DNA from 4 places in the Rossellomorea sp. KS-H15a genome. Region 1 is predicted to be linked to each of the others. Evidence: predicted binding sites of a transcription regulator. Region 1 holds the regulator's gene; each other region holds the start of a gene.

Region 1 (8,083 bases):
ATGGCAATGACAAGGGCATTTGTTTGCCTCGCAACCCGCTCTGCCGTCCGATGTCTCATACCCGTTTCAGTGGAAGGCACGTACACATCAGGAGCCAACTGTGCATTCGCCAAAATGATCTTCGTTCCCGCTTCATTCAGGATGATGGCCCCATCCATCTTGGCCAGTTCATACAGATAGCTGGGAGAGAATGCACAATTGATATGAAAGCCCCCGTCCAGAACAGACTTCACCTTATCATTGTACCCAACAACAATAAGTCCCCCCGTATTGGCTCTCAGCACATTATCAATGCCGTCCCTGATCGGGGCACCCGGAGCAACGAATTGCAGTATATCCGACATGGACTTATCTCTTGCCTTCTTATCTTCCATTTCTTATCCTCCTAAAATAATTGACAGTGCTTCATTAATATTCGATACCCCTTTGACCTCTATATCAGAAGGAGGCTGCCATCCGCTTAAGTTATTCTGGGGAATAATCACTCTCTTAAACCCTAACTTGGCTGCTTCCTGTACGCGCTGCTCAATTCTTGATACCCTTCTGATCTCACCTGTTAAACCGACTTCACCGATAATGCAATCATGGGCACTGGACGCTCTGTCACGAAAACTGGAAGCGATACTTGCAGCAACGGCCAAATCAATCGCCGGTTCATCCAGTTTCACCCCGCCAGCCACTTTCAGATACGCATCTTGCTGTTGCAAGAGCATGCCTGCACGCTTTTCCAACACAGCCATGATCAGTGAAACCCGGCTATGATCAATCCCTGTTGCCATCCTTCGGGGGTTGTTAAAACTGGTTGGGGTCACAAGAGCTTGAATCTCCACAAGAACCGGCCTCGTTCCTTCCATCGAGGCAACGACCGTTGAACCCGCCGCACCTTGTGAGCGCTCTTCCAGGAATATCTCAGACGGATTGGCCACTTCCTCAAGGCCCAATTCCTTCATTTCAAAAATCCCCATCTCATTCGTAGATCCGAAACGGTTCTTCACCGCTCTTAAAATACGATAGGAGTGGTGACGTTCCCCTTCAAAATACAGTACGGTATCGACCATATGCTCCAATAATCTAGGTCCTGCAATCGAGCCTTCCTTGGTAACATGCCCTACAATAAAGATGGCAATGCCCTTTGTTTTCCCGATTCTCATCAGTTCTGCCGTACACTCCCTTACCTGGGATACGCTTCCGGGAGCAGACGTCACATCAGGATGAAAGACTGTCTGAATCGAGTCGATGATGACGAAATCCGGTGAGATTTGCTCAATCGTTTGATGAATCAGCTCAAGATTTGTTTCCGCAAATATATATAAATCATCTGATTTCACATGCAGTCGATCTGCCCGCAGCTTGGTTTGCTTGATGGATTCCTCTCCGGAAATGTATAATACCTTCTGCTTCTGATCAGCAAGCTGGGCCGAAACCTGCAACAACAAAGTGGATTTTCCGATCCCCGGGTCTCCACCAATCAATATCAGCGACCCTGGTACTACTCCTCCCCCAAGCACCCGGTTCAACTCTTTCGACTCGGTCAATACCCTTGGCTCCTGCTTGGTTTCAATGGAGATCAGCTTCTCTGCTTTAGATGGACCGGTATTTTCTGAGTGCATAAACGACGTCCGGGGTTTCTTCCCTGTCATTTCAACCTCTTCCACCATCGTATTCCACTCGTTACACCCCGGACATTTCCCCATCCATTTAGCAGACTCATATCCACAAGATGAACACACAAACTTAGTCTTTTTCTTTGCCAATCTATTCTTCCCCTCTATTATCCTATTTGTACTCTTAACTATTCACGATAATACCATTTGGAATGATTGTATCGGTTTTATGTACTAGATTCAATTGAAAAGCGGAGCCGGCTTGGTCAGGCCCGACAAGCATAAGACGAGCTCGCTGAAAAGGCGGTCTTTGCCTTTTTGGCGAGATTGACTTATGACCTCGAGGGACTAGCCGGCGGAGCTAGACAATCAGAAAAGCGGAGCCGGCTTGGGTAGAGGCGACAAGCATAAGACGAGTGAACCGGAAAGGCGCCCTTTGCCTTTTTGGTTCAATTGCCTTATGACCTCGAGCCTCTAGCCGGCGGAGCTAGACAATCAAGAAAAGCGGAGCCGGCTTGGTCAGGCCCGCCCACCACGTAAGGTAACCATTATGATAAAAGAGGTACACGAAAAACATATACGTGTACCTCTTCATCATCCTTGCTATTATGTCGGTGTATTGGCTGCTTCCTCTTCTTTAACCTTTACAACAAATTCACTATCTTCTACGTCGATCAAAATATTCTGTCCTGTCAGCACTTTTCCTCTTAACAATTCTTCCGACAGTTTATCCTCAACATATTTCTGGATAGCGCGACGGAGAGGTCGTGCACCGTATTCAGGATCAAATCCTTCATCTGCTATCTTCTCTTTGGCAGCAGGTGAAAGCTCTAAATGAATATCCTGCTCTTTCAAGCGGGTTGTCAATTGGTTCGACATCAATGTCACAATCTCTTTCAAGTGGTCTTTTTCAAGGGAATGGAACACGATGATTTCATCGATACGGTTAAGGAATTCAGGTCGGAAAGCACGTTTCAGCTCTTCCATGACCTTTCCTTTCATATCTTTGTAATCCTGTTTTCCGTCCTGAATATTGAACCCTACGTATTTATTGCTCTTAAGGGACTGTGCACCAACGTTTGAAGTCATGATCAGGACTGTATTCCTGAAGTCTACCGTTCTTCCTTTAGAGTCTGTTAAACGGCCATCCTCTAAAACTTGAAGGAGAATATTGAATACATCCGGATGTGCTTTTTCAATTTCATCTAAAAGAACGACCGAATATGGCTTGCGGCGAACCTTTTCCGTTAACTGACCGCCTTCCTCGTATCCCACATATCCTGGAGGTGAACCGACCAAACGGGAGGTCGAATGCTTTTCCATGTACTCGGACATATCAATGCGGATCATCGCATCTTCATCACCGAACATGGACTCTGCAAGTGCTCGTGCCAATTCCGTTTTCCCGACTCCAGTAGGTCCTAAGAAAATGAAGGAACCGATCGGACGCTTCGGATCTTTCAAGCCGGCCCGTGCACGGCGCACGGCTTTCGAAACCGCAACGACTGCTTCTGATTGCCCGATGACTCTGGAATGAAGGATTTCCTCTAATTTGAGTAAGCGATCCGTTTCCGTTTGAGCCAATTTCGATACCGGTACTCCCGTCCAGTTCGAAACAACCTTCGCAATATCTTCAACAGTCACTTCTGTATTTTCCTGTCCTTGCTTTTCTTTCCATGTGTTCTTTGTTTCTTCCAGCTCTTCACGAAGCTTTTGTTCTGAATCTCTTAGAGAAGCTGCTTTTTCAAATTCCTGGCTCTGAACCGCTGCATCCTTCTCTTTGCGGATTTCTTCCAGCTTTGCTTCAAGCTCTTTCAAGTTTGGCGGCGTCGTATAAGAACGTAAGCGCACCTTGGAACCTGCTTCATCAATTAAATCGATGGCCTTATCCGGTAGGAAGCGGTCTGAAATATAGCGATCAGAAAGCTTCACTGCAGCATCAATCGCTTCATCCGTAATCGACACGCGGTGATGAGCCTCATAACGATCACGTAATCCTTTAAGGATTTGGATGGACTCTGAAGCTGTCGGCTCATTGACTTGGATTGGTTGGAAACGGCGCTCTAGCGCTGCATCTTTTTCAATATATTTACGGTACTCATCTAATGTCGTGGCACCGATACACTGCAATTCCCCACGTGCAAGAGATGGCTTTAAGATATTCGATGCATCGATCGCACCTTCCGCCCCTCCTGCTCCGATTAACGTATGGAGCTCATCGATGAAGAGGATGATGTTACCCGCCTGACGGATTTCATCCATGACCTTCTTCAGTCGGTCCTCGAATTCCCCGCGGTATTTCGTACCGGCTACAACTGTACCCATATCAAGGGTCATCACGCGTTTGTCGCGCAGGATTTCAGGCACTTCATTGGCGATGATCTGTTGTGCGAGGCCTTCTGCGATTGCAGTCTTACCTACTCCGGGCTCACCGATCAACACCGGGTTGTTTTTCGTACGACGACTCAGCACTTCAATGACGCGCTGAATTTCCTTGCTTCGACCAATGACCGGATCTAAGCTGCCTTCACGTGCAATGGCTGTCAAATCACGGGCTAAGCTGTCAAGTGTAGGTGTATTGGCATTGGCGTTGCCTCCACCCTGATGGTTGCTTGAATCATTGCTTCCAAGCAATTGCAATACCTGCTGTCTCGCTTTATTCAAGCTCACACCAAGATTACCGAGTACCCGGGCTGCCACTCCTTCACCCTCGCGGATCAACCCTAGTAAAATATGTTCCGTTCCAACATATGAGTGACCCAGCTTACGGGCTTCATCCATGGAAAGTTCAATCACTTTCTTTGCACGAGGTGTGTAATGGATTGTTTGAGATTTCTCGGTTCCTTTCCCGATTAACCCTTCAACTTCCTTCTGGATCTTTTCAGGGCTCAGTCCCAATGCCGTAAGTGCCTTGGCAGCGATTCCTTCACCTTCGCGGACAAGTCCCAATAAAATATGTTCAGTACCAATATTACTGTGCGACAAACGAATCGCTTCTTCTTGAGCTAATGCCAATACTTTTTGGGCTCTTTCTGTAAATCGACCAAACATCATATTATTTTTCCTCCTCACATGTATCTTTATCTAACTTAATTCGCTCCCGAATCAAAGAAGACCTTCTTATATCTCGTTCATTTGGTCTCAGTGGACCTCCAGAATATTGTTGTAAAAAACCAGGTTGGGTTAAAATCATTAGTTCATTCAATATATTCTTAGATATCACTTTGATGTATCCTAAATCAATTCCAAGCCTGACATCCGATAAACATTTCGCAGCTTCCTTGGACTCAATGATCCTGCTATGCTCCAGCACCCCTAGAGAACGGAAGATCCTATCCTCTAATTGTATGTTTGACGTTTGAACTAATGCGTCCCTTGCCGATTGCTCTTTTTCAATGATCTGCTTCACAACGCTTAACAAATCTTCTACGATATCTTCTTCCGACTTACCAAGTGTCGTTTGATTGGAGATTTGAAAGATGTTCCCCAGCGCTTCGCTGCCTTCTCCGTAAATCCCTCTCACCACTAACCCCAGTTGATTGATGGCGGGAATGATACGGTTTAACTGCTGCGTCAACACCAGTCCCGGCAAATGCATCATGACGGAAGCCCTGAGACCCGTCCCCACGTTGGTAGGACAAGTCGTTAAGTAGCCATGCTTCTCATCAAACGCAAAGTCAAATTCACTTTCAAACCAATCGTCGATCTGATTGGCTTTCTGTAAAGCTTCCTTCAATTGCAGACCTGGATATAAACACTGTATTCGAATATGGTCTTCTTCGTTTACCATTATGCTAATATCTTCCTCACTTGATAAAAGGACAGCTCCATAATTCGTTTCCTCTGCCAAATTCGGACTTATAAGGTGTTTCTCCATTAATACCCTCTTTTGGAGAGGCTGAATCTCACTTGTAGGTAAAAATTCTAATTCTCCTAAATTCTTCGGGTATGATGTGAGCTTCTCCCTTACCCGATCCACGATTTCCCTGGCTTCCTCTGAAGAATAAAGTGTGGAAAAACGGAAGTCTGTCAGATTCCTCGCAAGCCTTACCCTGGAGCTGAGGACAATATCCGAATTCGGTCCCTCTTCACTCATCCAGGAACTGACGGCATTACTCAAGAACTTCTCAAGACTCATTCTTTATCGCCTCCCTCTTTCTTTATCTCCTTTTCCAGGGAGCGGATTTCGTCTCGGATCTCGGCTGCTTTCTCAAACTCTTCATCCGCAATCATAGCTTGCAATTCAGACTTCAACTGTAAAACCTTCTTTTTCACATGGATGGCTCCGCCCATACGCTCCGGAACCTTTCCATGATGCTCGACATTGCCATTATGAACACGCTTTAATAATGGAGTGAGTTCATCTTTAAACGTCTCATAACAATGGGCACAGCCGAAGCGTCCCACATTAATGAACTGATGAATCGTCATTTTACATTTTTCACACTGCAAAACTTCTGTCTTAGGAATCTCGGTTTCCTTTGCCTGCTTAAATGCAGGAGCTATATTTAGAAGACCTGCCAATAGATTGTTCACTGAAAAGCCGGGAGAAGAATCAAACATAAACATCTCACCCTTATCCTGAGCGCATTGCTCACATAAGTGAACCTCTGTCTTTTCCCCGTTTACCACCTTGGTAAAATGAAGGGTCGCAGGTCTTTCGTTACACTCTTGACAAACCATCCCATTCACCTCTTTAACCCTTACTCATACTTCAATGTATCCAGCATGGCTCTAAGCATTCTTCCTCTCAGGATATCCCGTTCCGGTAATTCGACCATGATGACCGATCGATCCATCACACTCAGCATGATCTTGGCTTCTCTTTCGGAAATGATCTCTTCTTCCACTAACCGAAAAACAATATCAGCTGCCGTATTCTGACTGATCGTTTGTGTAATCAATGCCACTAACTGGTCGATCAAGTGAACCTGATCGTGGGCCTTCACCTTCATGATCCGGATGTATCCACCGCCGCCACGTTTGCTTTCTACTACATACCCTCGTTCTACAGTAAAGCGGGTATTAATCACATAATTAATTTGAGAAGGAACACATTGAAACTTATCAGCGATCTCGCTTCTTTTAATCTCGACTATCTCACTTTCACTCAGTTCTAACACATTCTTTAAATAATTTTCAATGATGTCGGATATGTTCCTCATCAAACCTCCTCCTCATTTTGACTTTGACTATATTTGACTATAATTATACAACCGCGTTTTAAACTTTGCAATTATGAAGTTTGACCTTAGAAGTTTTCCTGTTTAAGGAAGGTTTTAAACGTGTGAATATGAGATTGTTGGATAGAAATTTGGAAATGGGGCACTGGGTGAGTGTGAGTATTGTGGATGGGGAGTGGTTCTATGAGGGTTTTTGATTGGTGGTTTGGAATACCGGATTAAATGTTTATGATGGGTGAGGGAGTTGATGATTTCATATGGACAATCACATCGATAGATAATGAAAGTGATCTCATTACTACAAATACTGATATATTGACTGTTGATATGAGTGTGGCTTTTAAGAAATTCGTGGGAATTGCGTCGTTTTTCATTTTTTTGCGTCATTTCGAAGGATGATTGCGTTATTTTTTAATTTTTTGCGTCATTTTTTCGTTTATTGCGTTTTTTACCATATAATACCATAAACAGACTCACCATACGTCCATTTAAAACAATCAACCAAAAAAGAGTAACTCCTAAGAGCTACTCTTTCTTCACATTTGCCTGGCGACGTCCTACTCTCACAGGGGGAGATCCCCCAACTACCATCGGCGCTGAAGAGCTTAACTTCCGTGTTCGGCATGGGAACGGGTGTGACCTCTTCGCCATTATCACCAGACGACTATTCAATTGAAGGATTGTTCCTTCAAAACTAGATAAAGGATTGATGTCAAGAAAGCCGAATATCGACCAATTGTTGTTCATATAAATATGACTTTTTGTGGTTAAGTCCTCGATCGATTAGTATCAGTCAACTCCACATGTCGCCATGCTTCCATCTCTGACCTATCTACCTAGTCATCTTCTAGGGATCTTACTCACTTACGTGATGGGAAATCTCATCTCGAGGGGGGCTTCATGCTTAGATGCTTTCAGCACTTATCCCTTCCGCACATAGCTACCCAGCGATGCCTTTGGCAAGACAACTGGTACACCAGCGGTGCGTCCATCCCGGTCCTCTCGTACTAAGGACAGCTCCTCTCAAATTTCCTGCGCCCACGACGGATAGGGACCGAACTGTCTCACGACGTTCTGAACCCAGCTCGCGTACCGCTTTAATGGGCGAACAGCCCAACCCTTGGGACCGACTACAGCCCCAGGATGCGATGAGCCGACATCGAGGTGCCAAACCTCCCCGTCGATGTGGACTCTTGGGGGAGATAAGCCTGTTATCCCCGGGGTAGCTTTTATCCGTTGAGCGATGGCCCTTCCATGCGGAACCACCGGATCACTAAGCCCGACTTTCGTCCCTGC
Region 2 (8,083 bases), 1.4 Mb from region 1:
CGGGATGGGCCTTTTCAATTTCATCCAGTAAGATGACTGAATAAGGTTTACGCCTGATCGCTTCCGTCAGCTGACCGCCTTCTTCATAGCCAACATATCCAGGAGGTGCACCAATCAAACGGGATACCGCATGCTTCTCCATATATTCAGACATATCGATTCGGATCATCTGCTCTTCGCTGTCAAATAACGTTTGGGCAAGTGTCTTCGCAAGCTCTGTCTTCCCGACTCCTGTCGGGCCTAAGAAAATAAAGGAACCAATCGGTCTGTTCGGATCCTTGATCCCTGCCCTTGCACGAATGACGGCATCACTGACCAGCCCGACAGCTTCATCCTGGCCAATCACCCGTTCATGAAGAATGTGATCAAGCTTCAACAACTTCTCCCTTTCTCCTTCTACAAGCTTTGTGACCGGAATCCCTGTCCATCTCGCCACAATGTTCGCGACTTCTTCTTCTGTCACTTCTTCACGAAGGAGGCGCCCTTCCTCTTCTTTCATCATTTCCTGCTCTACCGCCGCAAGTTCTTTCTCCATGGCCGGAATCCGTCCGTGCCTGAGCTCAGCGGCTTTATTCAAATCATAATCACTTTCGGCTTCTTCGAGCTGGCGCCTGAGTTTCTCCAGCTCTTCCCGCTTCTCCTGTACGACGGAGATGCTTTCTTTCTCCTTTAGCCACTTTACTTTCATGGTGTTCGCTTTTTCCTTCAGATTGCTTAGATCTTCACGGATACGTCCGAGCCGCTCCAGACTTGCAGCATCTATCTCCTTATTCAACGCCGCTTCCTCGATTTCAAGCTGCATCACTTTGCGTGTCACTTCATCGAGCTCCGATGGCATCGAATCGATTTCCGTCCGGATCATCGCACATGCTTCATCGATCAGGTCGATGGCTTTATCAGGGAGGAACCGGTCCGATATATAACGATCGGACAGGCTGGACGCAGCTACGATGGCCCGGTCATGAATATTGACCCCATGATGGATCTCAAAACGTTCCTTCAACCCTCTCAGGATGGAAATCGTATCCTCCACATTCGGTTCCTGTACGAGCACCTGCTGGAAACGTCTTTCCAAGGCAGGATCCTTCTCGATATACTTTCGGTATTCATTGAGGGTCGTTGCCCCGATGCAGTGAAGCTCCCCTCTGGCAAGCATCGGCTTCAGGATATTCCCTGCATCCATGGCCCCCTCTGTTTTTCCTGCACCTACAATCGTATGGAGTTCATCTATGAAAAGAAGAATGCGTCCTTCACTCTTTTTCACTTCTTGGAGTACGGCCTTCAGCCGCTCTTCAAACTCACCCCTGAATTTCGCTCCAGCGACTAAAGAGCTCATGTCCAGCTCGAAAATCGTCTTATCCTTCAAGCCTTCGGGTACGTCCTTACGAACAATCCTCTGTGCCAGACCTTCCACAATGGCGGTTTTCCCTACTCCCGGCTCTCCGATCAAGACGGGATTATTCTTCGTTTTCCGTGAAAGAATGCGAATGACGTGGCGAATTTCACTATCTCTTCCGATGACAGGATCGATTCTGCCTGACCTCACATCTGCCACAAGATCCCTTCCGTATTTCTTCAGTGCTTCATATTTCACTTCCGGGTTTTGTGTCGTCACCCTGCTCCCTCCTCTTATCTCTTCAATGATTTCTCTGACGTTCTTTTCTGTTACCCCTTGCTGCATTAAGTACAGCGTTATCGGATGCTGTTTCTGCTTCCACAGGGATAGGGCAAGATGCTCGACGGAAATATAATCGTCTTCCCATTTCTGTTTTAAACTCTCACTTTCAGAGAAAAGTTGATGGATATCCCTTGAAAGGTACTGTCCATATTGGATCCCTTCCCCTTCTACTGAAGGGATGTCATCTACCTTCCCATCAATCCATTCCATCATAGACTGAATGGGTACCCCCGCCCGTTCATATATGGTGCGAAGGAAACTCTCTTCCGACCCGAGCAGCGACTTCCACAAATGCAGCGCACTTATATCTGTATGTAGCTTTTCAGCAGCCAATTGACCAGCGGTAGCCAACCCTTCCTGAATGCTGTGGGTCATGCTATCAATATTCATTATCTGCCACCTCACATTTTGACCTTCATTGACCTTTAATGACATTATATCCCTTTCATTCGAAAAGGAAAAGGAAAAGGAACAAGGATTGCCTTGAACGGGGCACCCTTGTTCCAGATGGTTAAGGTTTTCTCATATACGACCATAGGCGGTTATGGTTGGAGTTCTCAGGAAACCTGTCCCCTGCTTTCAAACGCAGTTTTTGCGGATTCTTTACCATGCTCCCGGTTTCACCGATTTCTATATACTCACCATTGTTCGGTGCCTTTTCGCCGGCCCTGAATTGTCGTGACTGTCCCATTCTTACCCCTCCTTTTTCGAAGCGATGCTTCTTTCCTATTTTTCTACAAGCGTGACCATTCATGCATGCCAGATGAAGGATAAATATGATAATCCCGTTACGGTTCGGTTAACATTCGGAAAAAGGCTTTACAGTCTTTCCCTTAATGGTGTTAAATTAAAAAATGTGGAGAAAAAAAGCTTGGAGGATATACAATGGATTTTTATTTGATTATGAAATACTTATTTTTAGGGATTTTTCAAGGGTTCACGGAACCGATTCCGATCTCATCCAGTGGACACCTGCTGCTTGCACAGCATTTCCTTGGTATCAAAGACACAACACTGACCTTTGAAATTCTGGTCAATACGGCATCATTACTCGCTGTTCTCATTATTTACCGGGAAGACATCTTACGCCTCATCGTAAATGGCCTCGGTTATTTCAAGCAGAAAACACCCGAAACAAAACGTGATTTTCATTTCATCATATACTTACTGATCGGCACAATCCCAGCAGGGGTGATCGGTATATTATTCGGCGATGTGATTGAGGAACATCTTACTTCTGTCATCACGGTAGGTATCACGCTCATCGTTACAGGTATCGCCCTTTGGATGATCCGTAACCTGAGAGGGAGAAAAAATGATGGAGACTTAAATGTAAAGGACGCAATCATCATCGGTCTTGCACAGGCAGTTGCCCTCATCCCCGGAATCAGTCGTTCAGGTGCAACGATCGTTGCCGCCATGGCAAGCGGTATGAAGGCAGAAACAGCCCTGCGTTTCTCATTCCTTCTTTATATACCTGTCAGTGTTGGCGTCATGGTATTCGGAATAAGCGACTTAATGGGTGATCCGAACCTTGCTTCCATGGCGATTCCGTATACAGTTGCCTTCATTGCTTCCCTGATTGCTTCTTACTTCTCATTGAAGTGGTTCATGAATATTATGGCAAAAGGGAACTTGAAATACTTCGCTATTTATTGTGTTGTGGTCGGAGCAGCCGTCCTGATCTTCACATAAACCTTCTATCCGTCGGGTATCTTTGGTAAGCTTGTAGAATAAGACATTTTGATGGAAACGGTGTGATCTCATGAGTGAGAATATTGAAATCCCTTCCGAGATAAAACAATTATTCATCGATAAAAAGTCTGTGAGAACCTTAAAAAAAGGATGTTACTTGTTTCAAGAAGGAAAAGCGGCTCACGAGTTATATTTAATCAAAAACGGTCGGATTCAAATAAGCAAAGTCATTCCCGATGGACGGGAATTATCCCTCCGCATCTGTTCAACGGATGATGTCATCGGAGAATTGACTTTATTCAGTAAAGAAGCCTACTACATGCTCAGCGCAAAAATACTTGAGGACACGACGGTTTATGTTTTACCGAAAGAAACGTTTGAAGAAACACTTTCTCAAAACGGTGATCTGACCATACAATGGCTGAAATGGATACAGCTTCAAAATCAGCAGAATCAGACAAAGTTTCGCGACCTTATCCTTCATGGAAAAAAAGGAGCCCTGTATTCTACCCTGATCCGCATGACCAATAGCTACGGAAAAGCCGTTAACACCGGTATTCTGATCGACCTGCCCTTAACCAACCAGGAATTGGCCAATTTTTGCGGATCATCCAGGGAAGTCGTGAACAGATTATTGAGCGAACTGAAGAAAGACAACGTCCTTAAGTGGGAAAAAGGCTACATCACGATTTTGGATCTGGAATACTTGAAGAATGAAATTGACTGTGAGAATTGCCCGGTCTCCATCTGCCGGATTGATTGATCCAAACATGAAAAACCCCCTGAAGCAAGCCTAGAGAGACCTAATAATATGAGACTGAATAAAACACCTTCAAGTAGTAAATAATTCATTTACATTTGGAGGTGTTTTTTCTATGGGTAATAAAGTGTCCTATCCAGAAGAAGTTAAGAGAGAAGTTGTACGTTTAAAACTAGAAGGCAACCATTCAAATCAAGAGCTAATGGAGATGTTCGGGATTAAGAATCGATCTCAGATTAAGACCTGGGTGAAATGGTTCAAGAATGACGAGACCCATCGTTTTGCTCAACCTATTGGGAAACAATATTCTTATGGGAAAGGTCCTGATGATGAAACTGAACTAGCCCAGTTACGAAAGAAAGTCGCTTATTATGAAATGCGTGAGGAATTGTTGGGAAAGTATCGGGAAATCGAAAGGAAGTGGTCCCAGAAATATTCGTACAGACCGTAGAGATGCTCAAACATAAATATACCGTTATTGCCCTTTGTGAATGTTTTGGAGTGGCTAAGGCTACTTATTATCGTTGGCGGGGAAAGTCATGGGGTCCATCAGAATTGGAGAAGAAAATCATTGATGTGTGCGAGGGTTTGAAATTTCGCATTGGGCACCGTATGGTGCGTGATCTTTTGCGTAAAGAGTACAAACTCAAAGTCAACCGGAACACGGTACAGCGAATCATGCAGAAATTTAACATTCAGTGCCGCGTTAAACCAAAAAGACAAAACTATATAGCTGGGGAAAGTAAAATCGTCGTGCCGAATTACTTAAACAGAGAGTTCCATGCCTCTAAACCAAATGAAAAATGGGTTACAGATATTACCTATCTTCCTTATGGTGAGAAAATGTTATATTTATCAACGATTATGGACTTGTATAATAACGAAATTCTTGCTTACACCATTAGTGATCAACAAGATAAAGGTCTAGTGCTCGATACGTTAAAGAGAGCGTGTGAAGGTCGTGATGTATCTCAATGCATCCTTCACAGTGATCAAGGCTCTCAATATACATCGTATGATTTTCAGGAAGACGCTAAAAAAAGAGGCATTATCACAAGCATGTCCCGACGAGGAAACTGCTTTGATAATGCCGTCATTGAATCCTTCCACTCCTCTTTAAAGTCAGAAGAATTCAGCCCTCTGGATCGAGGGAAACTAACTAACCATACAGTACGAAAGAAAATAGAATCGTACATGTATTATTATAATTATTGTCGACCTTTTACAAAATTAAACTGCCAGACTCCGATAGAGTTTAGAGTCATGGCAGCTTAGGTGTTTTATTTAGTCTTATTTGACTGTGTCACTCCAAGCCTTTCAGGGGGTTTTTCTTGTATCGGGTATTACCTGATTCCCAATGCGATTTTCGCATAGCGGGACATATTATCTTTGCTCCATGGTGGATTCCAGACGATGTCTACCTCTGTTTCTTTCACTTCGGGAATGTCTCTCAGTGCTGTTTTCACTTGATCCACAATGGTTCCGGCCAACGGACACCCCATTGACGTAAGGGTCATGGTGACTGTTGCTTTTCCTTCCTCATCGAGATCCACATCATACACTAAACCTAAATTCACTATGTCTATTCCTAATTCAGGGTCGACAACCTGCTCTAAAGCACCCATCATATTATCTTTAAGATCTTGATCCATGCTAATCACTCCTTCATGCTTATACTTGTCTCTTACCCATTTTCATTACTCATCTTAACAAATAACCACGTATAAAACAAAAGGTTAAGCTGATAAATGCATCTCGAACCACTCGACAAGCCGTAATACGCCTTCTCTCGTAACCTTGTGATCGGCTTTATCATCTTCTATGAAAAGCAGATGATCTTCCCGTTCCTCATAATAAGGCAATATGCTGTCATAGAATTCCCTTGTCAAATGGAAGGGGACGACTTTGTCGCGCTTTCCATGCCAGAACATGAGGGGCCTGCCCCCGAGCTTCTCAGGTTGAAGGCTAAGATCATAATGGGCAAGCTCACTCATCATGCTTTCGATTTCCCCTTGACTAAATGGCAGGTCATATCCAAGCGATTCCACTTGAGCGAGCTGGGCCTGTGCAAATTTCACATATGTAGGGTTCCCCATCAGTGAAACGGCTGAAGAAATCCATTCATATTGAGTAAGGGCACCAAGTGTAACGATCCCCCCCATGGAGGTTCCTGCGACACCGATTCCATTTGGTTTGATCAGCCCTTTTTCTTCAAAGTGCTCTTTCAATATGGATAATTCATGTATGGTATTCAACACGATCTTCCAAAAAATTTCTCCTAATTGATACTCTGACTTTCCAGAAGATCGTTCTCCGTGCTCTAAACAATCCGGGAGTATCACCCTGAACCCTTTTTCAGCAAGAAGGTATGCGTAGTGAAGATTATGCTCTTTCGCACTCGTAAAGCCGTGAATAAAGAAGCATGTCGGTAACGGTTTATTCATGTCTTCTTCCCTCACAAGATGAAGGAATGGGATCGTTTGTATAGTTGATTTATCAATAAGAATCATGATGGTTCTCTCCCTCCTGATTGCTTTTCACTTTACTATGATATCCTAGATTTGGTAGTATGTATAATATTTAAATCGAAGGCGTTTGTAAACATTTCTTAAAATCTATGTGCAGGCGGTGGACAACTTTCTTCGTGTAACGCTACACTAGAATAGCCTTCATACCAATAAGATTGGGGATTTGTATTCATGAACTCACAAGAAAAACATCTGATTGTTCTGGATCTCGATGGAACATTATTAACTGATGAGAAGAAAATCTCGTCCAAAACACATGATATATTAAAAAAAGCGCGCCATAAAGGGCATGAAGTGATGATTGCAACAGGCAGGCCGTTTCGTGCAAGTGAATTGTATTATCAACAATTGCAGTTGACCACTCCCATTGTCAATTTCAATGGGGCATTCGTGCATCACCCCACCGACCCATCATGGGGAGTCTATCATGAGCCGATGGATCTCGATGTGGCCAAACAAATCATCAATGCTTGTGATGATTTTCCATTCCGTAATATCGTCGCTGAAGTGATGGATGATGTCTATCTTCATTATCATGATGAAAAGATCATCGATGTATTCATGATGGGTAATCCTTCCATTTCAACAGGTGATATCCGGAACGTATTATCGGATCACCCAACCTCCATGCTCATTCATGCTGAGGAAGAGGATGTAGCCGACATTCGTGCCCACCTCGATGATGTTCATGCAGAACTGATCGACCATCGCCGCTGGGCAGCACCTTGGCACATCATTGAGATCGTTAAATCCGGATTGAATAAAGCTGTCGGGATAGAGCGTGTAGCTTCTTCCTTGAATATCCCCCAAGAAAGAATCATCGCATTCGGGGATGAGGACAATGACTTGGAAATGCTCGACTACGCAGGAACAGGTGTCGCCATGGGTAACGCCATTGATCCACTGAAGGATATCGCGAATGAAGTGACACTTTCGAATGAAGAAGATGGCATCGGGCGTTATCTGCAAAAACGCTTCGACTTATAAATTCTGATGGAAACGGTGGGTAAATCTTCTTACTGTACGTTCCACCTCCGAGAGCCATACTAGAAGAGAACGCATCCAGCGTTCCAACTTGCACAAGGGGTGGTAAGTGATGGGTAGAAAATCGAAACGATTTGTACAACAAGGTAAAATTGCTGTATCAAAACATGACGAACGGATCCCGTATCATCTGACGTATGCAGAAGCAGAGGCTAAGAAGCTTGCTTCACATGGTGAAGGTGCAGGGGGGCTGGAATAATGAGCAATCCACTATTCCAGCAGGCACGTACCGCTGTATCTTCTGCTAAACAGGCATGCAGTACGGGAGAAAACGCTCAAATGTCCATTGATAAAGCGAAGAATGCTTTGTCATCTGCTTACGCTAACTCGAATGTCGAAGAGCAGAAGCAGCTTCATGCTCTTCAGGACGAGTTGAAC
Region 3 (8,083 bases), 1.1 Mb from region 1:
ATACAGAAGAAGGGAATTATGATCTGGTCGGGAACAATATTCCGGTATTCTTCATTCAGGATGCGATCAAGTTCCCGGATCTAGTTCATGCTCTTAAACCTGAGCCACATAATGAAATGCCTCAGGCTGCATCTGCCCACGACACATTCTGGGACTTTATTGCAAACAATCAGGAGTCCGCTCATATGGTGATGTGGGCCATGTCCGATCGGGCGATTCCCCGCAGTTTCCGTATGATGGAAGGCTTCGGTGTCCATACATTCCGTCTGGTGAACGAGGAAGGGAAAGCCCATTTCGTGAAATTCCACTGGAAACCTGTACTCGGAGCACACTCACTCGTTTGGGATGAAGCACAGAAGATTAACGGGAAAGACCCTGATTTCCACCGCCGTGATCTATACGAATCCATCGAGGGAGGGGACTATCCGGAGTATGAACTGGGTGTTCAGCTCATCAAGGAGGAAGATGAGTTTAACTTTGACTTTGATGTCCTTGACCCTACGAAGCTATGGCCGGAAGAGGAAATCCCTGTGAAGATCGTCGGGAAAATGACGTTAAACCGCAATGTGGACAATGTGTTTGCCGAAACGGAGCAGGCGGCATTCCACCCTGGATCTGTCGTGCCTGGAATCGATTTCTCCAATGATCCGTTGTTGCAGGGACGCTTATTCTCCTATACGGATACACAATTGATCCGTCTTGGGGGACCGAACTTCCACGAGCTTCCGATCAATAGACCTGTGTGTCCTTTCCACAATAACCAGCGTGATGGATACGGCCGCCATACGATCAATAAAGGACAGGTCAGCTATCACAACAATTCACTGGCTCATAATACACCGGCCCCCGTTTCGCAGGAAGAAGGCGGGTACACCCACTATCAGGAAAAGATGGAGGGTAGGAAAGTACGTACAAGAAGTGAAAGCTTCAAGGATCACTTCTCTCAGGCAACACTATTCTGGAACAGCATGAGTGAGCCGGAGAAAGAGCATATCGTTCAAGCCTTCAGCTTTGAACTCGGAAAAGTGAAAAGCAAATCGGTTCAGAAACAGATCGTCGATATGTTTGCAAATGTCAGTATGGACCTGGCAAAAGGTTTTGCGGAAGCGATCAATATAGAAGTACCTGAAGGAGAAGGATCGAAGGTAACGAAATCTTCACCGGCTTTAAGTCAGGAAAATACGAAAAAGAAGCCGGCCACCCGTAAAGTCGGTGTCATCGTAGGAAATGGCTTCAAAGGGGAAGAAGTGAGCCGTGTCCTCTCTGCCCTTAAGGAAGAAGGGGTACAGCCTGAAATCATCAGTGATAAACTGGGGACAAAGAAAGGTGATGACGGTACAGAGCTTGAAGTGGACCATACATTCTTAACAGGAGAATCGGTCTTATTCGACAGCCTGTACGTTGCAGGTGGAGAAAACGTAGATAAGAAATTCTCTCAAGATACCACCTATTTTGTTAAAGAAGCGTATTCTCACTTTAAACCGATCGGTGCCACCCATGAAGGTTTACACTGGCTGGAGGAAGCAGGTGTGAAGGGTTCAGGTGTTGTAACCGGGGAAGACATGAAATCATTTGCAGAGGAATTCACCGCAGCCATCGCAGCACATCGTCATTGGGATCGTGAATTAGTATAAGGATAGTAGATGAAGTAACGTGAAAATGCTAGACCTGCTCTTTAGGTCTAGCATTTTTTTATGGTTTAAATAGCCCTTTTTACTAGAAAATAGACGTTTATATCATTCGAAACTAGCAATACGTACATAAGATAGCCATGTAAGGTGATTTAAAAGTACTGAATAGGTGAGGTGATTATGGATGGGGGCTGGTCATTCTCATGACGAATTTGATTTTTACAGCTTGCTATTAGTTCTGTTAATTGTGGCTTTTCTAGTACTACTTGCAATCAACCCTCTAGCAGCATTGATTGTTGGAATCGCTATTTTGGTTCTACTTGCCGTTAGTGCCATTAGCTAAGATGTAAAGATTGATCTTTCCTTGGAAACAAGAAGAGGAATCTTGTTTTCAAAGAATACCATTACATTGAAAAACGTAAATAGATGGAGGGGAAATGAATGAGTGAAAAGAACAATCCACTGGAAGGACTGATGGATTTAATCCATCAGTACACAAAAGAAGATGGAAGTAAACTGGATTTGGAATCAGCAAAAGAAAAATTAAGTTCATTACTGGATGAGGATCATCTTAAAGGGCTGTTAGATTCTAAAGGCAAGGGTTCTCTGGATGCACTTGGTGCACTTGGAAACTTAGGGGGAATGGCCAGCGTGATGAATATGATCCCAATATTAGAAAAGGTGGTGAATCAGCGTATGTATAAAAAACCATGTGAATCCTACAAGCATGATGAATGTAAAAAAGACAAGGATCAAGATATCAAAGATCTTCTAAAAGACATTCTGGACGAACTGAAGAAAATTAAAAAATGCACATGCCATAAAAAGAAGCATGAGTGCTACAAAGACAAATGGGAGCATTGGTATTAATAGAGTCGGCGGACATGCCGGCTTTTTTTTGTGTATTTCAGGAGTGGAATATCCATAAATCAATTAGTTGATTTCTCTATTCCACCCTATTATACTCTTCAATCAACGGGAAAGTAGAATCCAAGAAAAAATTCCCATAAGCAAAAATGTTGAAAGTCAAAAAAGGTCAAAGTATACTATGTTTATAAGGTCAAAAAAAGTCAAAGTCAAACATAGTCAAATTATAGTATGACCTTACCTATAAACCAACTAACAAACCATTTAATATATAAGAAGACAACAGGAGGTCATGTTCATGAAATGCCAAGTATGTCATCATAATCAAGCAACAGTTGAAGTCTATACGCAACTGAATGGTAAGAAATCCAGTATGAAAATGTGTTCTGCTTGCTTTCAAAAGCAGCAAACCCCTTCTGGCATTCACGGAGGTTTCCCGTTTGATGAATTATTCAAAGGTATGAGCATGGGCGGAAGTCCCGACCATGGATTCCAAAGCCAGCATCAGCCATCTTCATCAGCTCAAGCGAAAGAGGGGAATGGCGGAAACGGCATCCTCGACCAGTTCGGGCGTAATGTCACTGGAGCAGCTAAAGCCGGCTTGATCGATCCGGTTATCGGTCGTGACAAAGAAGTGGATCGTGTGATTGAAATTCTGAACCGCCGCAATAAAAACAATCCGGTACTGATTGGTGAGCCCGGCGTCGGGAAAACGGCCATTGCGGAAGGATTGGCACGTAAAATCGTAGCAGGAGATGTGCCGTCAAAATTATTAAACAAAGAAGTATATGTGATGGATGTTGCTTCCTTGACAGCAGGTACAGGTGTACGGGGATCATTCGAGGAACGGTTGAAAGCCATCATTAACGAATTGCAGAGTCGAGAGAACGTCATGCTATTCATCGATGAGATCCATCAATTGGTGGGAGCAGGTTCTGCAGAAGGATCCATGGATGCAGGGAATATCCTAAAACCTGCGCTTGCCCGCGGTGAACTACAGGTAATTGGGGCGACAACCCTTAAAGAGTACCGTCAAATCGAAAAAGATGCGGCACTCGAACGTCGTTTCCAGCCTGTCATGGTCAATGAGCCTACACCGGAAGAATCCATTGAAATTCTTAAGGGTTTAAAAACCCGCTATGAAGACTATCATGGGGTGGAATTCACAGACGAAAGCATCGAGGCATGTGTGAAATTGTCACACCGTTATATACAGGACCGATTCCTGCCGGATAAAGCGATTGATCTGATGGATGAGGCAGGTTCAAAAGTGAACCTTCTATCTGAAGGCAAGGATAAAACGGCCCTTCACAAAAAATTACATGAAGTAAAAGTAAAGAAAGAGCAGGCAACGAAAGAAGAAAACTATGAGCAGGCAGCAATCCTAAGGGATGAGGAAGCGTCCTTGGAGAAACAGCTTGGCCGGGAATCATCTGATTCAAAGGCACTTGTAGAAAAGGACTTGATCCAGGCGATCATTGAAACCAAAACAGGCATCCCTGTAGGGAAGCTTCAAAGTGATGACCGTAAGCGGATGAAATCCCTTGAAGAAAACCTTGCCCATAAAGTGATCGGACAGGATGAAGCCGTGAATAAAGTGGCGAAAGCCATCAGACGCAGCCGGGCAGGCTTGAAAGCGAAGCACCGTCCAATCGGAACATTCCTATTTGTGGGACCGACGGGTGTAGGGAAAACAGAATTAACGAAGACATTGGCAGAAGAGTTGTTTGGATCTAAAGATTCCATGCTTCGTTTGGATATGAGTGAGTATATGGAGAAACACTCTGTGTCTAAACTGATCGGATCCCCTCCTGGCTATGTGGGTCACGAAGAATCCGGACAACTGACGGAAAAAGTAAGAAGGAATCCTTACTCCATCATACTTCTGGATGAGATTGAAAAAGCGCACCCCGATGTTCAGCATATGTTCCTTCAGATTCTTGAAGACGGTCGTCTTACGGATAGTCAAGGCAGAACGGTGAGCTTCAAAGAGACTGTGATCATCATGACAAGTAACGCCGGGGTGACGGATAAGAAGGAAGCCGTCGTCGGTTTCAATACCGGAGGCACAGATGCCATTAAAGAAACGAATATTCTACAATCACTGGGTGCCTACTTTAAGCCTGAGTTCCTTAACCGATTCGACAGTATCATTGAATTCGAATCACTCGACAAGGCAGAGTTACTGCAAATTCTTGATCTGATGCTGAATGAGTTGCAGGATGAGCTCAAGGAGCAGGGGATTACAGTGAAAATAGACGGAGAAGCGAAGCGCAGACTCGTGGAACTCGGATATCATCCTGAATTTGGTGCAAGACCATTGCGCCGGGTGATCCAGGAAAGAGTGGAAGATAAGATTGCCGACTTCCTTCTTGATGAGGAAGGCGTAACGGAACTGATTGTATCAGTTGAAAATGATGAGATCATCGTGAAATAAAATGGGAAAGGAGCATCCGGGATCGGATGCTCCTTGCTCTTTATTCTTTTCGCTTCAATATGGCGATATAAGTGGCCATCGTTATATACACGACGAGAATCGAGACTATGAAAATAGGTGTAGAAAAGGAAGTCATCAAAACACCCTCACTTTAGTTCATGAAAAGATGGATGGAAAATCAACAAAAGGATGCCGATGATGGGAACAGAAAGGATGAGTGCAAGCAGCGGTTTTTTGTGATGCAATCCCAAAATGGTAAACATGATGATGTTAAATACAGCAGACCATCCTAAGTTCCAACCATTTTCGTAAAGGAACAGCCCTTTTTTATGAAATAAATACTCGAGAAACGTAAAGTAAACAATCCAGCTCGAGACGTAAACCGTCTTCTTTTTCCGATAGGGAAAATAACGGAGGTAGATCATAATCACCACAGGAATGATGAAAAAGGTAAAAACAAGATCGATCAACGTATGATTCAGCCAGTCCACCGTCACCGCTTTATACTTCCATAAGGTGTGGTTATAAAATATCATGTTATACGTAAGGTTGCAGATAATATAAAACTGAACCGTTGGATAAAAATCCTTCCAGCGTTTCCAATCAATAAAGAACTTTGCGAAAAGTAAATAAACGACGACGATCAGTATTAGGTACATAGTGGGGTACAATCCTTGTTTTTTCCATTAGTATAGACGTAACAGGAAAGGAATAGACCCAGTGGAAAGAGAAAGTGCCTGATTCGATAGAGAATCAGGCACTTTTTTAACGAGTTAGTTTTTTTCCTTCAGTACTTTATCGATTGCCTGAGCGACACCGTGATCAGTATTGATCCCTGTCACCCAGTCCGCTGCTTCTTTCACTGCTTCCTGAGCGTTGCCCATCGCCACACCGAATCCTGCTTCCCGGATCATGGCGATGTCATTCATACTGTCCCCGACTGCCATGACTTGATCCATTGAAAGGTCCAGCCACTTACACACCTTCACCAGGGCAGCCGCCTTATTGACCCCTGCTGGATTGATTTCGATATTGGTGGGTGAGGAGTTCGTAATTTCGAGTGCTTCATTCTTCACCAGTTCGTCCCACATGACTTTGCGGACATCATCATCCTGGATATCAAAGCCAAACTTCAACCAATCATACGATTCGATATCCTGCTCAAAAGGTTTCCTGCTATTGAATAAGCCTTGGGAAGTGGAAGACCAGAAATACACATCATGCTCTTCTTTAAGCGCCCATAACTGCTTTACAAGATCGATATCAAGAGGGATGCGGTCTACAAGATTGTATTCATGATCGTAGATTTCTCCGCCATTCACGGTAACGAGGTACGATGAGCGACCAAGCTCATCTGAAATGTCCCTGCAAGTAAAAAGAGAACGTCCGGTACTCAGTACAACGTGAATCCCCTTTTCCTTTGCCCGCTGAATGGCTTGTTCGTTTTCAGGGGATACCTCGCCCTCATGGTTGACGAGTGTCCCATCCATATCCAATGCAATCAGTTTAATATCCATAATTCTTATCACGTCCTTCTTTTCATTCATCTACAGTTTAATATAAAGGGAGCGAATCTTCTAGGAAGGTGACTTGCTGAAGGTGCGATTTCCTTTATGGGGGGGGCTTCCTATTACAATAAGGGTGAAACAAAATTGAGAGGAAGAAGGAGAGGTGAACAAGCATGAAGCCGTTTACCGAACGTGCGGTGAACATCATAGCCGGAATTCCTCCGGGAAAGGTCATGACGTACGGACAAATTGCTGAGCAGGCAGGAAGTCCGAGGGCTGCGAGGCAGGTCGTGAGGATCCTGCACTCCATGAGTGAAAAGTATAAACTCCCCTGGCACAGGGTTCTAAACAGCAAAGGGGAAATCGGATTTCGTGATGGGGAGCAAATGATGACCCAAAGGCTGTCCCTGGAAGCGGAGGGAGTCCATTTTATAGGGAATAACCGGATAGAACTGGGGGAGTATCAGTATCACCCTGAATCATAAAGGAACAAATTTCAATCAAACAAGCCGAAAATAAGGACAGTTAAAGTCATAAGGCCCGTGAACCCAATGATTACATAACCGATAATCCGGATCCCAAGTGGAAGACTGCCCATTTCGGGATCCACGGGTGCCCCTTCGATTTTAGACATATGGTCGATCACATCATTAAATGATTCTTTACGATTTGTCATGGTATCCCTCCTGTAAATATTTTACTATATATTTAAAATCGAAGAAAGTGATCTTATAGCAGGATGGCCAGGTTTTCATCTTTATTAAAGGATGGACCTGGTCTTTTTCTATTTTTATATAGGTTTAATCAATGGTAAACAAGGGTATAGATGCTTTGTTGAATACAAAATATATTTTTAATTTTCTGAACTATTTTTGGAAATTAAATGAGAGCGAAGAGGTTGATGGAGGATGGCAAAAGGTGATTTGCTGATCATTGGGGGCAACGAGGATAAAACGGATGAGAAGGTCATCTTATCGAAGTTCACTTCATTATGTCAAAATAGACAAGGTCCGATTGGGATCGTTACGACTGCTACAGCTTATCCGGAAGAGGTAGGAAATGAATACGCAAGCTTGTTTCAGACGCTACAAGGAACAAAACCACTATTGCTCCATCTGGATTCCCGTGAGAAAGCGGATGATCCTGAATTGATCGAGCAGCTTTCTTCCCTGTCGGGGTTATTCATGACAGGCGGAGATCAACTCAGACTCACGAGCCTGCTGGGGGGGACAACCTTCTATAAACACTGTATCAAGGAATGGAAGGAAGGTCTGGTCATAGGCGGGACCAGTGCCGGGGCTGCCGTCATGAGCCGGCTGATGATCATTTCATCCAAAATCTCAAAAAAGCAGGATGTATCTATCCTCGAAATGGGCTCTGGCTTCGGGTTTCTCGAAGACGTCATAATAGATCAGCACTTTTCCCAGCGTGACCGATTTTCAAGGCTGATGAGGGCGATTGCATTAAATCCTCAAATTATCGGGGTGGGGATCGATGAAAATACAGCGATTTGGGTCAACAGTGAACGGAATCAATTTGAAGTGATCGGTGAATTCAATGTGAGCATTTTCGATGGGAAAACGTCTTCCTATATAGATGTTGCTGAAAATAAAGAGAACATGACCATATCAGATATTCGT
Region 4 (8,083 bases), 730 kb from region 1:
AGCGGAATTCGGTGTCCCGGGGTCACGTGGCCTTACCCATAAAAACGTCTACGGCATGGATCAGGGAAATCATTCCGAAAAAGAACAGGGTGAATTAGACCGCAAGTTATTCGAAGATATCGTGGAAGAGAAAATGGCAGGTGGGATGGTCTTTGCCTGGCAGGATGAGTGGTTCAAGCGAACTTGGAACACGATGGACTATGACAATCCGGACAGACGGCCGTTCTGGCAAAACGCCCAAACGAATGAGCAGCAGTTTGGGATGGTGAGCTTCGATCCTGGAGAAAGCGGGACATCCATGATTCATGTGGACGGGAGACCTCTGGATTGGACCTTCAATGGGATCGAACCTGCTTTTGATGAGGATGGACACAGTATGTATGTAACGAGTGATGAACGTTTTGTGTATGTCCGAATTGATTCAAACCGTATTTCGGAAGGGAAAGACACGTACCTTTTATTCGATACGATAGAGAATCAGGGTCAATCCACGATTCCGGATGTGAAGGGTGTTTCCACAAAAGGGGTGGACTTTGCTCTTCACATAAAGGGCACGAAGGAAGCACGCTTGTGGATCGACAGTTATTATGACACCCATCATTATCAATATGGTCATGTGCTCAACATGATAGAAGAAGAGACATATGCCAACGTGAAAAACAACGGGACGTATCATCCAATCCGGTTAACGTTGAATAAATCACTGGACGTAGAAGGGGAAAAGATCCCGTTTCAATCCTATGAAACCGGCATTCTCAAGTTCGGAACATCAAACCCACAGGATGAAGCGTATGATTCTTTAACGGATATCAGTGTCAATTCGGGTCGATATGAAATCCGTATTCCCTGGCAGCTTCTTAACATAAAAGATCCAAGCCTCAAGGAAGCAATGGGGGATATCTGGTCAGGAAATGGCCTGCAAAGCTCAATCACTCTTGAATCCATTAAGATCGGTTTATATGAAACCGATGGAGAAAACGTATTTTCATATCCTTCACAGGGTGAGAACGGGTTCATCAATCCTGCACAATTTTATCCATACTCCTGGGATACATGGGATCTGCCAGCTTCTCATGAGAGATTGAAGCAGTCCTACTATGAAATGAAAGAAGCTTTTGAGAAAGAAGGGGAATAACCGATGGCGAGAATTCTAATAGCGGAAGATGAAGAAGTGCTCCGGATGCTGATGGTGGATACACTCGAAGACGAAGGACACGAACTTGATGAAGCAGTAGACGGTCAGGAAGCAATCGATTCCATCATGAAAAATGACTATGATCTCATTCTTCTTGACTACATGATGCCTTTATACACAGGACTCGAAGTAATTGAAAAAGTCAGGAACTCCCCTGAAAAGGGTTCGGTGAAAATCATGATGGTATCTGCAAAGAGCCAGCAGGCGGATAGAGACCTCGTATTGAAATCCGGAGCAGACTATTTCATTGCCAAACCATATAGTCCTGCAGAGCTTGTTCAGCGGATCGAGGACATATTGAATGAAGAGAATTAAAGAGTTTTTTCAAACGAGCTTACGTAATCAATTCATCGGATTGATGAGTGGTTTCATTGCCATCTTCTTCATCGGGGCAGCCTGTTTGTTTCTATATGATCAATCCATTACAAATGAGTACCAGGTTAAGAGAAATTCCCTGAACCAAAAAGAAGATCTGGCTGAGCAATTGGACAGAGGATTTCAAAAAGCGTTCTTCGATGCGAGGGGATACCTTGCATTTGGTAGACAGGAATTTAAGGAAAGTATTTTTGATCAAGAGAAAAAAGTCGATGATACGTTAAAAAAATTAAAAGAGCTGGAAACAGAACCTGAAGATCAACGCTTCTACAAAGATGTGGAGGAGTTTTCCAACCTGTATTTTAAGGATATGGTCCCGCCGATCATCCAAGATTTCGAAGAGGGGAATATAGAGGCAGTGAAAGAAGCTTCGGCTGACGGGGCAACGGCCACAATCGAAACCTTTCAAACCCAGCTCAATGGGTATGCGGATTCCATTGAACAAAGCAAACGAAGTGCGTATGATGAGTTGAAACGAAAAGAGTCTTTAAGTCAATCAGCCTTTGTCATCTTTATTTTTCTTATGCTCGTGGTTCTGATGAGATTGATGAGATTGATTGCAAAACAAATCGGTCATCCCCTTGATCAAGTGGCGTCCGCTGCCGAACACATTGCTGAAAACGAAGCATACCAGCAATGGTCGTTTGAAAATAAGAGGAAAGATGAAATCGGTAAGATGTCCAGGGCATTCGAAAAGATGATTTATAAAATCCAGGAAAAGGAAGAGCATCTCCTGGCTCAGAATGAAGAACTGCAGGCTCAACAGGATGAGCTTGAATCCCAGCAGTCGGAACTCGAGCACCTGCTGACGATGACAAAGAACAGAGAGTCGCAACTGGAGAGACGGAATGAATTCATACATGGGATTTCGAGCTCCCTTAACAAGCAGGAGGTACTGGAAAGTATCGTGAAAAGCATGAGTCACGTGATGGGGGCCTCAAGGGGGATGATCGTCCTCATGGATGACCAAAAGTCCAATGCGGCATATGGAATATCGAAAAATGGTGCTGAACAGTTCTTGACGTACATTTATAACGGTATCCATCAGCGATTATTTGATTCGAGGGAGCCTTTCACACTTAAAAGGGAAATGGTTCCGTCCGAGAAAGGGTATCATGAAGAGACCCTCTACTCGTATGACTTATTCTTACCCGTCCTTTCCATCGATCAACAGGTGGAAGCCATCATGGTATTCAGCCGTTTCGGAAATGATTTCAATAAGCAGGAACTGGCTGAATACACGAGTCTGACAAAGCAAATCTCCATCTCCTTGCAAAAGATCACCCTTTTTGAAGAGTCCGAGACGAACCGTCAATTAACGCAGGACATCCTTAACAACATTCAAGAGGGGATACAACTCATCGGTAAAGATGGAAACAACTTATTAATGAATAAGAAATTGTCATCTCTGGTCAAGGGTGAGATTGACGAACTTCAACAGTCATGCTATCAAACCTGGAAGCAGGCACTGATTGATCAAGTGGAAGACAAAGAGAAACTGGATGAGTATTATGAAACCATTGTGAAGGAGGGAAAGAAAAGTAAACAGCTCCTTACCTATCACTTGGTTGATAGTAAAGAAGTATTCCAGGTGTATTCTGAGTCCCTCTATCGTGGGGAAGAGCAGATAGGCACGATCTTTGTTCATCGGAATATCACGAAAGAATTCGAAGTCGATCAAATGAAATCGGAGTTTGTCAGCACCGTCAGCCATGAACTTCGGACCCCTCTATCAAGCGTGCTTGGATTTACGGAACTAATGCTGACAAAAGACTTAAAGCCTGAACGGACGAAGAAATACTTAACGACGATCTATCAGGAAGCAAAGCGGTTAACATCCCTTATCAACGACTTCCTGGATGTGCAGCGCATGGAGTCCGGACGCCAGACTTTCGATAAAAAATTCGAAGATGTCGTCCCGCTCATTCAACAGGTGATCGATACCCAAAGGGTCAATGCGCCCCATCACTCTTTCAATATCGCAAGGGAGACGGACTGCACGATCGTCCTTGGGGACCGGGATAAGTTGTCACAGGCATTCACCAATCTTATCAGCAATGCCATCAAATATTCTCCTGATGGGGGTACCATAACCATCCGATTCCGCGAAGGAGAGGAGAGCATTCTCATCGATATCCGGGATGAGGGCCTCGGTATACCACAGGACGCAATTCCAAATCTCTTCACCAAGTTCTACCGGGTCGACAACTCCGATCAGAGAAGAATCGGCGGTACCGGATTGGGTCTGACCATCGTGAAGGAAATCATTGAAACCCATGAAGGCAACATCACCGTTTTTTCAGAAGAGGGGAAAGGGAGTCTATTCACCGTGCGGCTGCCGATCGTGACCATCGAAACCTTCAAAGAAGATGACCAATGCGGTGACGGGATGAACATCATTGTCATTGAAGATGATATCAATCTTGCATCCTTACTCAAAGCCGAACTTTCCGACAGTGGGTTCAAGGTGCTGCATAAAGCTTCAGGTGCTGAAGCTTTAACCAACATGCGGGAAGAGAAACCCGATGCCGTCGTTCTGGACATCATGCTTGAAGGAAGCATGTCGGGATGGGATGTACTTGAGAAAATGAAATCGGACCACGAACTTGCCCAAATACCCATTATCATTTCTTCCGCTCTGGATGAAAAAGAAAAAGGACTCACGCTTGGAGCCAATGATTATTTAGTCAAACCATATCATCCCAGCAGGCTGTCCAAAACGATTTTACATCTGTTGTTGAAAAAAGGGATGAACGGGGAGATTCTAGTACCGGTTGAGGAAAAGCGATTGAATTAGAGCCAACTAAAAACCCCCTTTCCGGAGTCCGGGAAGGGGGTTTATTTGGTCATTATTTATTGTTATCCATTTCGTTACGAGTGATGATGCGGTCGATCAATCCGTATTCAAGCGCTCTTTCAGCTGTCATGAAGTTATCGCGGTCTGTATCTTTTGAAATTACTTCAAGAGGTTGACCAGTGCGATCAGCAAGGATTTGATTCAGTTTTTCACGAAGGAATAGAATACGCTTTGCAGCGATTTCAATTTCTGTCGCCTGACCTTGAGCACCACCAAGTGGTTGGTGAATCATCACTTCGGCGTTAGGAAGGGCTAGGCGCTTGCCTTTTGCTCCAGCTGCAAGAAGGAACGCTCCCATTGAAGCCGCCATACCGATACAGATCGTTTGAACATCAGGCTTGATGTATTGAATCGTATCGTAAATAGCCATACCTGCCGTGATGCTTCCGCCAGGAGAGTTTATGTAGATTGAGATATCCTTCTCCGGGTTTTCAGATTCAAGGAAAAGAAGCTGTGCTACAATGGAGTTCGCCACATTGTCGTCAATGCCGCTTCCAAGCATGATGACACGGTCTTTCAATAAACGTGAATAAATGTCATACGCACGTTCACCGCGGTTTGTTTGTTCAATAACTGTAGGAATTAAATTCATCCTCGTTCCTCCTTAGATATCTTTTATTTTTTTAGAGTTACTTATTCACTTTGTACTGTTATCATACACCCATGGTCAATAAAGGTCAAACTTAATGCTTCCTTATTTACCCTGTATATAAATCCTTTCTACATGATACCCATTCATACCTTTTTTAAACGGGCGGGTGTTTGTAAAGTTTATGGTTGGCAGCTGGGGTAAGTTCCATAATTAACTTGATTAAAAGGGATTCTACTCTAAAAGGAGCATAAGGTGAAAATAATGACCGTTCCTTTTCGCTGCAGGCACTTGCTTTCCGCGGGGCGTGAGTTGAGCCTCCTCGGGCGCTGCCCTGTGGGGTCTCAACTTTCCCGCTTTTCCCGCAGGAGTCAAGTGCCTTCCGCTTCAATCCACTCTGTGGTTTTGTAAAAGGATGTACAACAGTAAAAAATTCTTATAGAGATTGATTTTTACTTTAAAGAAATTACTGAACACCCTTTTAAAGGATATTAAAAAGAAATCTTAAAAAGACGTAAACGATAATATCTATTGCAAACAAGTAATATCTGGCTTATAATATATATTCGTGACGGTTATTTATTTCATGCCCTCGTGGTGCAACGGATAGCACGTAAGATTCCGGTTCTTAAAATGGGGGTTCGATTCCCTCCGAGGGCGTACCAAAGACCTGGTGTTTGTTGAGTTTATCAGCGGACATGGGGTCTTTTTTTGCTTCAGTTGTTTGGGTGCTTTTAAATTGTTTATACCACGCAACGAATAACACGCAGTGGGAGGAATAAACATAGCAAGTAGAAAAGCAGCAGCAAGGTATTAAATACGCTAGTGCCAAAGGAAGAGCAGAAATAAATAGACTTTCAGACGGTGTGAGAATAGTTTTTAAGCATTGTACGATAAAAGGACTTTCATCAGATTCAGTTAAGTTTTACGACAAGGAGAGTAAAGGATTATTTAGAGCATTTCATGAATTGGAAGTATCAATGGCTACCGTTAGAACAAATAAGACAGAAGAGGTTGAGAATTGGATTGAATATATGCTTAAGAATATCCGAGCTACTTCTTCAATAAATGCTTATATGAGAGCGGGAATAACGTTCTTTAATTTTTGTTTGAAAAAGAATTGGAATAAACTAGGTCCACAAAAAAACGAAAACCGAACTTTAATTTAGATACTATAATAAAATATCTAAAAGTTCGGTTTTTCTATTGTTTATATTCTGGTAATTTATTTACAATCATTCGGTTTGAAAGAAGTGATTTTAGTATATCTCAACCTCCTCTTATATGGTCATTAATAGCGTCCCATCTTCAAAGACACTAATATCCCCATCTTCTGAAACTTTAATTGCTAATCCAAACTTAGATGCATTCATAGCTGCTGTTGTGCGTGCTCCTCTAAATTGTATTTTACTATTAGCTTGATTTATATTATTATTAATTATTTCACCGTAAGATAATAAATTGAAGTAACTATCTAATAATATTGCCCCATCGATGGATGCTAATAATTCAAACATATAGGAATCACAACTTCTTATGTTAATTGGATTACTAGAAGGAGTTTGAATTATCCTATTATTATCTCCAGTAGTTAGCTTTCCTTCTTTTAGAAGACCTTTATAAATTGTAGATTTGTTTGAGGTTGTTCTATTTAGTAAAACTATCAAAGCACCTTTATTTTGACTTGATAATGATTTAATACTCGAAAATAAATCAAGAACTCTTGAAATAGAAAAGCTTATGGTTCTGAGTAGTGATCTAATTTCTTTATCATAAGGGAGGTTCTTAGGACTATACTGCCTTATAATGTAATTTGCAATTATGTTAGAAAGAATGGCGTAATTTTTCAGTTTCCATTTACCATTATTAAAGTTGATTATCAAATTTGGAGTAATACTCCAGTTTAATTGTTTATCTTTTATATAAACAAAATCAATTATATTTCTTAACTTTAAGTTATTTCTATCTCTATCAGTAAAATCTTTAAGGTCTGATAAGAATGAGTTTATTTCTTCTAATGCTCCAATCCTTCGTAGCTCTGTTTTGTTAAAGTATATTAAGTATATCTCCAACTCTTTTCTGATTGACTCATAGCTCTTCTCATCTAGTTTCCCATCATGAAAGTCATCTATTAAATCAGAAATATCATTATAGGAATTATTGAATTGGTTGACTTTTTCTAGAATGTAAGTTTCAAGTTTCGTAAGTGTATTCTTCCATTTTTTAAGTTTTTCTTCCCCTTCCAAGTTAGCGTTTGAGTTAGATATGAAGTAGCTGTATGCACTATACTTTAATAATAACTCATCATGCTTTCTATGCCTGTTCATCATAATATCAAAAATACTTTTTTTTCCTTTCATCTTCTTACCTAAGCCAATGATTTCGTAATTGTGATTTACTACGTATACAAGGGATAAAGAGTCAACTAACTTAAAAACCTGCTTATCTTTTTCTACTTCTCTTATATTAAAAGCAGAATTATAATCAATAAATTCAATATCTAAGTTTGCCAATACATCCTTAATATTATTTAAGTCTTCCTTGATTACAATAAACCCCATTGAAGTTGATTCAGTTTCATAAGTCTTTACACTAATACGTTTTAGGTCTTCTAAAAAATTAGCCAACTGAACATTTGAACTATTATCAATAGTGTTATGAACTAGCTCCTCTATTAATACTGAGCTATATATCGGCTTGAATTTTAAGTCCTTATGAGAAGAATAGAAGGTTAATAATGAATTTAGCATATCTGTAATTGTACTATTGATTAATTCTTCATTAACTGATAGTACTTCCTCATCAATATTGTTAATTTCTACCGCAAAGGCAGTGGCACCTTCGCTATTATCAATTTCAATGTCAAATTCTAAACCTAAGTAATCTTCCAAAGAAGATTTATAGTCATTAATAAACGTTTGGTCTATTGGCATGTTATCCTCCGATGATTTTATTCAAAACATAAAACTACATATATTTACAAATTAACATAAAATAAAAATTTTTCAAATATTTTATAAATCATGTTTATTGCCTAGTGGTTAATCAGGTTGGGCTTTAATCCTGG

The links. Region 1 encodes CtsR, which represses protease genes until heat stress. Its sites were predicted from a motif close to ATGGTCAATAAAGGTCAAACA; they were not measured.
Region 2: a site for CtsR is predicted at 2,084-2,104, ahead of clpB (ATP-dependent chaperone ClpB). Genes of this name have one in related genera too.
Region 3: a site for CtsR is predicted at 2,654-2,674, ahead of M1J35_RS08980 (ATP-dependent Clp protease ATP-binding subunit). Genes of this name have one in related genera too.
Region 4: a site for CtsR is predicted at 5,091-5,111, ahead of clpP (ATP-dependent Clp endopeptidase proteolytic subunit ClpP). Genes of this name have one in related genera too.

The regions. Positions count from the first base shown of each region.
Region 1 covers NZ_CP096886.1:667,528-675,610, reverse strand. The annotation lists gene disA (DNA integrity scanning diadenylate cyclase DisA) at 1-374, opposite strand, end outside; gene radA (DNA repair protein RadA) at 378-1,754, opposite strand; gene clpC (ATP-dependent protease ATP-binding subunit ClpC) at 2,211-4,658, opposite strand; gene M1J35_RS03290 (protein-arginine kinase McsB) at 4,660-5,742, opposite strand; gene M1J35_RS03285 (protein-arginine kinase activator protein McsA) at 5,739-6,287, opposite strand; gene M1J35_RS03280 (CtsR family transcriptional regulator) at 6,308-6,769, opposite strand; rRNA gene rrf (5S ribosomal RNA) at 7,332-7,448, opposite strand; rRNA gene M1J35_RS03270 (23S ribosomal RNA) at 7,551-8,083, opposite strand, start outside.
Region 2 covers NZ_CP096886.1:2,040,488-2,048,570, reverse strand. The annotation lists gene clpB (ATP-dependent chaperone ClpB) at 1-2,068, opposite strand, end outside; gene M1J35_RS10515 (YjzC family protein) at 2,190-2,369, opposite strand; gene M1J35_RS10510 (undecaprenyl-diphosphate phosphatase) at 2,564-3,373, shown strand; gene M1J35_RS10505 (Crp/Fnr family transcriptional regulator) at 3,444-4,136, shown strand; one part of gene M1J35_RS10500 (IS3 family transposase) at 4,249-4,528, shown strand; one part of gene M1J35_RS10500 (IS3 family transposase) at 4,528-5,408, shown strand; gene M1J35_RS10495 (metal-sulfur cluster assembly factor) at 5,477-5,785, opposite strand; gene M1J35_RS10490 (prolyl oligopeptidase family serine peptidase) at 5,870-6,643, opposite strand; gene M1J35_RS10485 (Cof-type HAD-IIB family hydrolase) at 6,833-7,648, shown strand; gene M1J35_RS10480 (hypothetical protein) at 7,758-7,904, shown strand; gene M1J35_RS10475 (DUF3813 domain-containing protein) at 7,904-8,083, shown strand, end outside.
Region 3 covers NZ_CP096886.1:1,752,725-1,760,807, forward strand. The annotation lists gene M1J35_RS08970 (catalase) at 1-1,634, shown strand, start outside; gene M1J35_RS08975 (hypothetical protein) at 2,073-2,501, shown strand; gene M1J35_RS08980 (ATP-dependent Clp protease ATP-binding subunit) at 2,797-4,935, shown strand; gene M1J35_RS08985 (CBO0543 family protein) at 5,082-5,594, opposite strand; gene M1J35_RS08990 (Cof-type HAD-IIB family hydrolase) at 5,709-6,482, opposite strand; gene M1J35_RS08995 (MGMT family protein) at 6,617-6,928, shown strand; gene M1J35_RS09000 (hypothetical protein) at 6,940-7,119, opposite strand; gene M1J35_RS09005 (cyanophycinase) at 7,352-8,083, shown strand, end outside.
Region 4 covers NZ_CP096886.1:4,351,659-4,359,741, reverse strand. The annotation lists gene M1J35_RS22395 (hypothetical protein) at 1-1,135, shown strand, start outside; gene M1J35_RS22390 (response regulator transcription factor) at 1,139-1,510, shown strand; gene M1J35_RS22385 (ATP-binding protein) at 1,497-4,367, shown strand; gene clpP (ATP-dependent Clp endopeptidase proteolytic subunit ClpP) at 4,420-5,019, opposite strand; tRNA gene M1J35_RS22375 (tRNA-Arg) at 5,605-5,676, shown strand; gene M1J35_RS22370 (hypothetical protein) at 5,883-6,185, shown strand; gene M1J35_RS22365 (diadenylate cyclase) at 6,297-7,949, opposite strand.